2 regions of the Mesobacillus sp. AQ2 genome follow, and region 1 is predicted to be linked to the other one. Evidence: riboswitches for the same ligand, from Rfam matches in the RefSeq annotation. Region 1 holds a riboswitch; the other holds the start of a gene.
The links. A riboswitch is a leader RNA that binds a small molecule or an ion and turns the genes downstream of it on or off. The one in region 1 is predicted to bind cyclic di-GMP.
Positions count from the first base shown of each region.

Region 2: linked by a shared signal. The riboswitch ahead of QNH36_RS22735 (RHS repeat-associated core domain-containing protein) and the one ahead of QNH36_RS05195 (DUF5667 domain-containing protein) in region 1 are both predicted to bind cyclic di-GMP.

Region 1 is NZ_CP126080.1:1,052,260-1,056,452, reverse strand. It holds gene QNH36_RS05195 (DUF5667 domain-containing protein) at 487-1,749, opposite strand; cyclic di-GMP riboswitch class I at 1,835-1,917, opposite strand; gene QNH36_RS05190 (pirin family protein) at 1,989-2,834, opposite strand; PreQ1 riboswitch class I at 3,051-3,095, shown strand; gene QNH36_RS05185 (QueT transporter family protein) at 3,101-3,586, shown strand; gene QNH36_RS05180 (phospholipase D-like domain-containing protein) at 3,738-4,193, opposite strand, start outside.
Region 2 is NZ_CP126080.1:4,548,038-4,552,230, forward strand. It holds gene QNH36_RS22735 (RHS repeat-associated core domain-containing protein) at 1-1,944, opposite strand, end outside; cyclic di-GMP riboswitch class I at 2,030-2,119, opposite strand; gene QNH36_RS22740 (Ig-like domain-containing protein) at 2,260-4,193, opposite strand, start outside.

The DNA of each region.
Region 1 (4,193 bases):
ATGTGACCCAAATCTTCCTGTGGGCGCTTTTCCGGGAACATATTCCCTTTTTATGTGACCCAAATCTTCCTACCGGCGCTTTTTCGGGCACATATTTCCTTTTTATGTGACCTAAATCCTCACGTTCGCACTTTTCCGGGCACATATTCCCTTTTTATGTGACTCAAATCTTCCTATGGGAGCTTTTTCGGGCTATATACTACGGAACGGCTTTAGCGCAACCGAAAATATAATAAAAAAACCTTCACCTGCCCTGGTGAAGGTAAGAAAACAATAAAAGACCTTCACCATATTTGGCAAAGGTCTTGCTAACAACGATTGTTGCCAACAAAGCCGGGAGTGACCTCCGGAATGACGACTCTGTTGTAAAAGCTACTCCCCTTTAGGAGAACTATTCATTTTGATACTATCATCGTACATAAAAACTTGAATACAGTCAAATATTCTAAGCGGATCGGTTTCCTCTATCGAATAGTACCTGTAAACTTACTTTCCGTTTTTCTTCTCTTTTTCATTGTTTGGATTACCGTGGCTGTCATCATCTTCCTGCTCGTCGTCTTCCACTTCGTCATCTTCTTGCTTTTCTTTATTCTTCTTTGTTTCTTTTACTGCCTCTTTACGCTTCTCTTCAGCTTTTTCCGCTTCTTCTTTACGCTTCTCTTCAGCTTTTTTCATTTCTTCCTTACGCTTCTCTTCAGCTTTTGCTGATTCTTCTTTTTGCTTTTCTTCAGCCTTCTTTTCTGCTTCGCGCTTTTGTTCTTCCGCTTTCTTTTTAGCTTCAGCTTTCTTCTCAGCAGCCTTCACAGCGGCTTCTTCCGCCTTCTTTTCTGCATTTACTTTCTTTTCTTCTACTTTTGAAGCAGTCGTTTTCGATACCGTGCCGGCAACTGTAGCGGCTGCAATATTAACTTGCTGGTCAGCCGATTCAGTCTCCACATTTCCTTCCTCAGTTTCCATTTCTTCTTCAGGCTGTTCTGCTTCTAAGGAGCCTTCATCTTCTGAAATTTCACCACTATCATCTGCATCAGTCTCTTCATCGACTGAAGATTCTTTTTTACCTGCTGCCAGTCCTTTCAACTGTGAAGGATGGACACCCAGCTGCTTGGCTGCCTTTCCAAAACCAACCTTTTCCTCTGTATATAAAACGGCAATCTCTTCCACTGTCTTGCCAGCTGCCTCTGCAAGCCAGAAGATTTGTGCGATTTGTCCATAACCCAACTCCTGTTCACGCAGCTGGGCTACCGTATCCTGATCAAGATCCTTTACCACGTTAGCAACGATCTTTGCTTGTTCTGTTGCTTCTTCAACTTCTTCCTTCAATTCATCTTCGAGTTCTTCGGTAAGCCCTTCCTCAAGATCAGCTGCATTTTCCAACTCTTCTGTCAGCCGGTCTTCTCCATCGGAATCGGTCCCGTCTTCAACAATGACCTCCGTGACCTTCTCTTGCGCTTCCTCAAGCGTTTCTAAATAATCTTTTAACGCCTCTTGTACGAATTCTGTCTTTTCCTCCTCTGACATAGCTGCCGCCTCAGCCAGCCTCTCGTTCGCAAACTCTAAAAGCAGCTCGGCTTCCTTTTCATCATCAAAGGTAATTAAAAGCTTCAATTCTTCAAATAATTGATCAAACGTAAATAAAAACTCGTCTGGTGTCGTTCCGGGATCTGCAGTTTCAATAACTTCCTCTGCGGATACTCCCGTACCAAAAGCAAGCAACCCGATCAAAATTGTTGATGCGAAAAACTTTTTCATTCCAATTTCCCCCACTAATATATTGGAATTAAAATCAAAAAAGTGCTGTCCGAAGAGCAGCACACATAAATCGACTATGTGAACCTTCGGCAACTGGCTGGCATGGTCATGACTTTAGCCCCTGTAGTTTTGCGTCCCCAGGTTTCCCTGGATTTGCCTTTATCGGATTTTAATTCTACTTTTATCATACTTATTCGACACGAAAAAATAAATAAAAATTTTTAAAGTTTGCACCACAGCTACTTCGCTTCCCCGCCAAATTTCCCTTCCTGGTAATCCCGGTATGCCTGGCGGATTTCTTCCATTGAATTCATGACGAATGGACCGTATGCAACGACTTCCTCTTTGATTGGCTGGCCAGAGTAAACCAAAACTCTTGAGCGCTTATTCGCTTTCAAAGATAGGGCGCTTAAGCCTTTGCCAACATCATTGTAAGTTAAAGTTGCTGCTGAAGATTTCTTTAGGTTGGTCTTGCTTTCACCAGCTTCAAGTTCACCTGAAAGTACATAAAGGAACGCATTATGTGTCTCTGGAAGCTCATATGTGAATTCAGCACCTTCTGACAGGCGAATTTCAGATAAAGCAAATGGCACCAATGGTTCCAACGGTCCCTTTACACCCGCGGTTTCTCCTGAGTAGACCTTCAGTGTGCCGCCATCGAATGGGACAACAGGCGCCTCTTCGTTATATACATTCTGATAAGAAGTGGTTGTGCCTTTCAGCTCTCCAGGCAAATTCAGCCATAATTGCAGCGTATGGGCAATGTCGTTTTCCACCGCCTCCTCGGCATGCCTCGCTCCGCTGCCGGCGTTCATGTACTGGATATCCCCTGCCTCCAGGATGCTGTGGCCTCCATGATTATCGATATGTTCCAGTCTGCCGTCAATGACAAACGTAATCGTTTGGAAGCCGCGATGTGGATGGTCGGAAAAGGTTCCGCGCTTGAACCAGTCCTCCGCCATTAGAATGAACGGGTCCAGTTCCCTCCAGTCTTGCGGGTTCAGTACCATTCCTGCCTGCACATGCGGCATGACCCTCTCTTCATATTGAACGGTCCAATGCTTTTTTATATCTCTTTTAAACATTTTTATATCCCCTTTCCAGGTACTTCAATTTTTACAGGTCATTTTACCTTCCCAGTTGCATTAAATTATACCAATCGCAGGTATTATTTTAAATCAAAGATACTTTAAGCTGAGATAAACCCTATCTTAACCAGAGTCCAAGTCCCAAACTGCTATTCTAGAAAAATGCCATTGTGAGAAGGTCTTTCATCCTATATAATATAAATTTGGCTTTTAAATATCGTGGTTCGTAACCATCCCACGTAAAAAAACTAGGAGAGATGAAAATGAATACGAGAATGATTGTCCGAAACGGGATTCTTGCTGCATTGTATATTGCCGTTTCCGCAGTTATCCAGCCATTCGGCTTTACCAATGTACAGTTCCGCGTATCGGAAATGTTCAACCACCTGATTGTTTTTAACAAAAAATTTTTCTTCGGAATTGTATTAGGTGTGTTTTTAACAAACCTGCTCTTTTCCCCCATGATCGCTTATGACCTTGTTTTTGGGGTTGGCCAGTCAGTGATTTCTTTATGGATTACGATTTTCACTGCAAAATATATCAAGAATATCATCGGCCGGATGTTTGTGAATACTCTGGTGTTCACCTTCACGATGTTCCTGATTGCGCTTGAATTGAATCTAGCATTCCAGCTGCCGTTCTGGTTCACATGGCTGACAACAGCCGCAGGTGAATTCATCGTAATGGCTGTCGGCATCCCAGTGATGCTTGCGATCCATAAACGAGTGAATCTTGAGAAGTTGGTATAATTTTAAATAAACGGTTCAGCAGAAAAGTCAGGAAAAGCAAATGTCCATCACCCCTGCTCCACAGGCAGTGAAATAAAAAGAAGGCAAAACGTTTTCACTCGTTTTGCCTTCTTGTATGATGTAACTCTTCCTTGCTCATGCTGTACTCAAACTACTGCAATACTCCGCCAGCCTGGACGTAACGGGCATTGAATTCCTGAAGAAATTGGTTCGTAACTGCTGCATCGTGAATGATCAGCATGTTTTCGTCATTAACATTGTTTCCATTGTTGCTCCAGTTCGTCGATCCGACGATGACAGTAGGGTCACTGTTTGTATCGGCGTCAATCAGCATGGTTTTACTGTGAAGTTTGCGTATTTCTGCATCCGCATAGACTGGTGCGGGATTGTTCCAGCGTGTGTTAGGATTGTTCACACTGGTTTGCGAAGCAGTCCTCCCTGTCATATCCACACTCGCGGACCACCACTGGTTCCAGAAATCCGAATCGAACAAACCTTTCACATCAAATCCAGTCAAGGTTCCTTCCATATCATTATAGGAACCCTCCCACTTATTCTTCAATTCATCCGCTAACGCCTGGTCGCTCCATGCAAAAATCGAGAAGTA
Region 2 (4,193 bases), 1.3 Mb from region 1:
TCTGCCAAGTCCGTCCCAATCATAGGATATCACCTGGTTTCCTGGTGCCGTTACAGTTTTTACCCTTCCAGTCTTGCTGTCATAGGAATAGACATATTGGTATCCTTTTGGGTTTGTAATGGTTTCCAGTTTGCCAGCGTTATCATACTTATGGGATGTCACCTGACCCAGCTGGTTGGTAATCGTCAGGATCCTGCCAGCCTTGTCATAGGAATACTGCAGCGTCTTCCCATCAGCATAGGTGATCTTAAGGAGATTCCCATCCCCGTCATATTGATATTGCTCTCTATAGCCGTTAGGCTCCTGCATCGATTTGATGTGCCCAAGGCTGTCAAAAGTGTAGCTGGTGATTTCACCTTTTGCGTTCTTCGCCTGTTTCATGTTGCCAAAAGCGTCGTATTCGAAGGTGATTTGAGCGCCAGCAGAATCCTTCGCCCAAAGCATGCGGCCCTTGCTGTCGTGGCCATAAGTCGTAACAATTCCATTTTCCGTTTTCTTTGTTAATTTTCCGTTGGAATCGTAGTCATAAACGGTTGATTTTCCAGTGGATTCATTGATCGTTTTTGGCTGATTCCATAAGTCCTCATATGTATAGGTTGTGGTTACGCCAAATATGTCAGTCTTTGTCTTAATACGATCCTTATCATCATAGGAAAAGCTTTCTGTTCCTGTGCTGGAAATTTTCTTCGTTATCTTTCCATTATCGTTGTTTTCAAAGTTTGTCTGATATCCCAGCGGGTCAGTGACACGGACAGCCTTCTCTTTTGCAATATGATAAGTCCATGCTTCTCCTGCTGGATTTTGCTTAATGGTTTTCGTCAGTTTTCCTGAACCGTCAGTTGTATAAGAATAGCTATACAGGACAGCGCCAGCAGGATTTTTCGCCGTTTTGACACGATTGTTGCTGTCATACGTGAATGAAGTGGTTTCCCCTTCACCATTTGTGATCCCTGAAATACGGCCGCCGTCATAAGAATAAGTGATTGATTTATTTCCTGGGTAGTTTACGTTTTCCAGTCTTCCAGAGCCATCATAAGAGAAGCTGATTTTACGGTTTTCTGGATCAATCAGCTCACTGATATGGCTGCCTGACCATTTGATCTGGATCGTGCGGCCGTAATCGTCTGTCATCGTTTCAAGCTTGCCTTTATTGTCGTAACCGTATTGAATGCTGTTGCCATAACGATCTGTTTGTTTGACCAATCTTCCGACTTTTTCGTCCTGGCCTTTTCTCCACGATGCATAGTAGCCATAATAGGTATATTTTGTTTTATCAGCTGTTTCAACAACATACTCAAACTGGCTAATCCTTGTAAGCTTATCGCCATTGGCCGCTGTAATATACTCGCCCTTGTCAAGCTCATAGTTTGTCATGGAGTCTTCATCGTATTCGGTCACATAGGCATTCGGATCTTTCTTGTCGAATGCGTAGCTTTGGGTGCTGCCGTCTAGGCGGCTTTCTCCCATTGAAAACTCGGCATACATTTCGAGTCTTGATTCCAGTGATGTGGTCCAGCCTTTCCCAAAAGGACCATCTTCGGTATTATTGCTGGAGTAATCTCTCTTGATGCCAAACGGACGCAATACTTCCGGAACAAGAATATCTTCTTCCTTCAGTTCCAAATATCCGTTTTCGATGTTGATAGGTGGTTCAGCAGTCGTGTTTGCAGGCGGCGGTGCCTGCTGCTGCTTTCGTGGAGCCACCTGGCTGTTTGGAATTTCCGGTGAAGTATTTGGCACCGGGGGCTTGATTCCCTGGGCTGGATTGTTGACCGGCTGATGCTGGTCGATTTCCGGCAGCAGGCCAAGAAGGTTCTCAGGATTCGAATAAAACTCCTGTTCAAAAGCCTTCTTCTCAGCAAATGCCTGTGCTGGATAGACCCCAACACTACTGAATAGGATGATTGCAGATAAAAATATTACGGTAAATCTTTTAAAATACATAAAAACTCCTTTCTTTCCGTCTGTAAAAGGGCATACTTCGCCTTTTGGTTACCGGTAAAAAAGGAGTTTACTAGGATGAATGATTCACGGCAACCCAGCCGCCATAATAGGATATACCCACCTTAGGCCTGAAGCTTTGCGTCCCCGCCTTTCAACGGGTTTGCCTTTTACTTGAATAGTTATAAAGTTATAGTTCAATATAACTATACTACATTATTTTACAAATTCTGATTATTTTTTATAAAATAGGACAATTTTCCTAATTATTGTCGAAAAAAAGAATCCAGAGGATGGATTCCTCTGGATTCTTTTTCTTTATTCTTCAACTTTCATCCTTCTTCTGCGTATCACTACCGTAGTTGCGGCAACTACAAGACCTACTACTCCGGCCAGTGTACCGCCAAGCAAAGGTTTATTTTCATAAAACTTCACCAATGCTCCCTTTTCGACGATTTCAAATGAAATGACTGTTGTTTTTTCATTGCCTGCTTCGTCATATGCGGTAACTGCGATTTCGTAAGGCTTGATTTCAGCCAATTTGGTTTTGATTACTTTGTAGCCATTTTCTTCTAATACGTCCCCTTCGAACATTTCGCCGTTAATCATGACAGATTTTATTTTGTCATTCGGGTTATCGAGGCGGATGGCGATGTCAACAGGGTCATAGTATTTTTCTTTATTTTTCACACCTTCATAAACTACCTTTGGCGCGGTTTTGTCGATAATGAACTCGACGCTCAGCTGCTGGATGTTGCCTGCCTTATCCTTTACTTCGAAGAACATGACGTGCTTTCCTTCTTCCTTGATCGGGTCGCCAGCTTCATATGGTTTTCCATCAAGCATCATCGCAATGATGTCATAAGAACTCATGTCCTCGATCAAAAGCTGAGGCAGAAGGTCGGTGTTGAAATACTTATTCGAAATCGGCTCTTTGAACTTGATGACTGGCGATGTTTTATCGATTGTGAAGACAATCGTTCTTGATGAAATATTATTCGCCAGGTCTGTTACGACTGCTTTTAAAATATAATCCTGTTCGTATTCAAGCTTTGTTCCGTTTTCGAATGTCTTGCCGTTCAAGGTTACGGATGTCTTGCTGCTATCCAGATGGATGTCTGAATACGTCACTTTCGGCGCAATGTTTTTATTGAAGAATCCATCGAGTACGCCGGAAATATTCAGCATTGGCTTTGTAGTATCAAGTGTGAAGCCTATTTCCAGTGTTGATTCATTGCCGGCTTTGTCGCGAGCAAGAACCTTGTATGTGTATTTCATTTCCTTTGCTGCAACAGGGATGTTTCTGCCAAGGTTTGCGCCGTTGTTCAGAGTAGCCGATACGATCATATCCTCTGCTTCATCCAGGGCAAACTCTGGAGTGAATACTTCATTGATATACTCGCCATTCTTAATGACACGATTCTGTCCTTTAAACTTCGGCGTAATGACAGGCTTCGTCTTATCGATGGTGAACTTCATCGTCTTGCTGAAGCTGTTGCCTGCTTTGTCGGTTGCTTCAACCAGGATGTTGTATTCACCTTCTCCGCTGAAGTTGTGGCGGAAGGAAGCGAGATCTCCATTAACAGAGAAGCCGCCAGCGTTATATCTTGCACCGTTTCTAGTCACAGCGATTCTGTTGATATCCAGGTTTACGTCCTTGATTGTAGCGTTAACAGGTTTATCAACATTGTAATAGGCGTTATTTTCGACACCAGTGATGTCAATTTCAGGTTTGGTCTTATCGATTGTAAAGGTCCTTTTTTCAGTGATTGGACCGTTACCGGCTTTGTCCTCTGCAGTCGCGAGGATTGTGTATAGGCCGTCCCTGGTAAAATTGTAGCCCAGCTTCGAAAGTTTTCCGCTGTTCTTCCATGTACCAATAGGGAATGCAGCTCCATCTTTCGTCGCGCTGATGCTCACATTGTTCGTTTTATAATTCAGTTCGTCAATCGAGATGGTGACATATTTGCTTTCAGGATTGAAAGAGTTATTTTCTGCTCCATCGATTTTTACGATTGGATTGGTTTTGTCGATGATGAAAGCAAGTTGATCATGTCTCTTTGAATTGCCGGCTTTGTCGGTTGACTTTAGGTTGATGATATATTTGCCTTCTTCAAAGAATGTATAGCTATTTACCGCAACTGTTTTTGAATCAGCAAGCAACTTTAACTTGCCAACATTGTACGGCTTACCATTTTTCTCAACGTTTAGTTCTGTGTTTGAAAGATTGATATTGCGGTCTTCAACTTTCA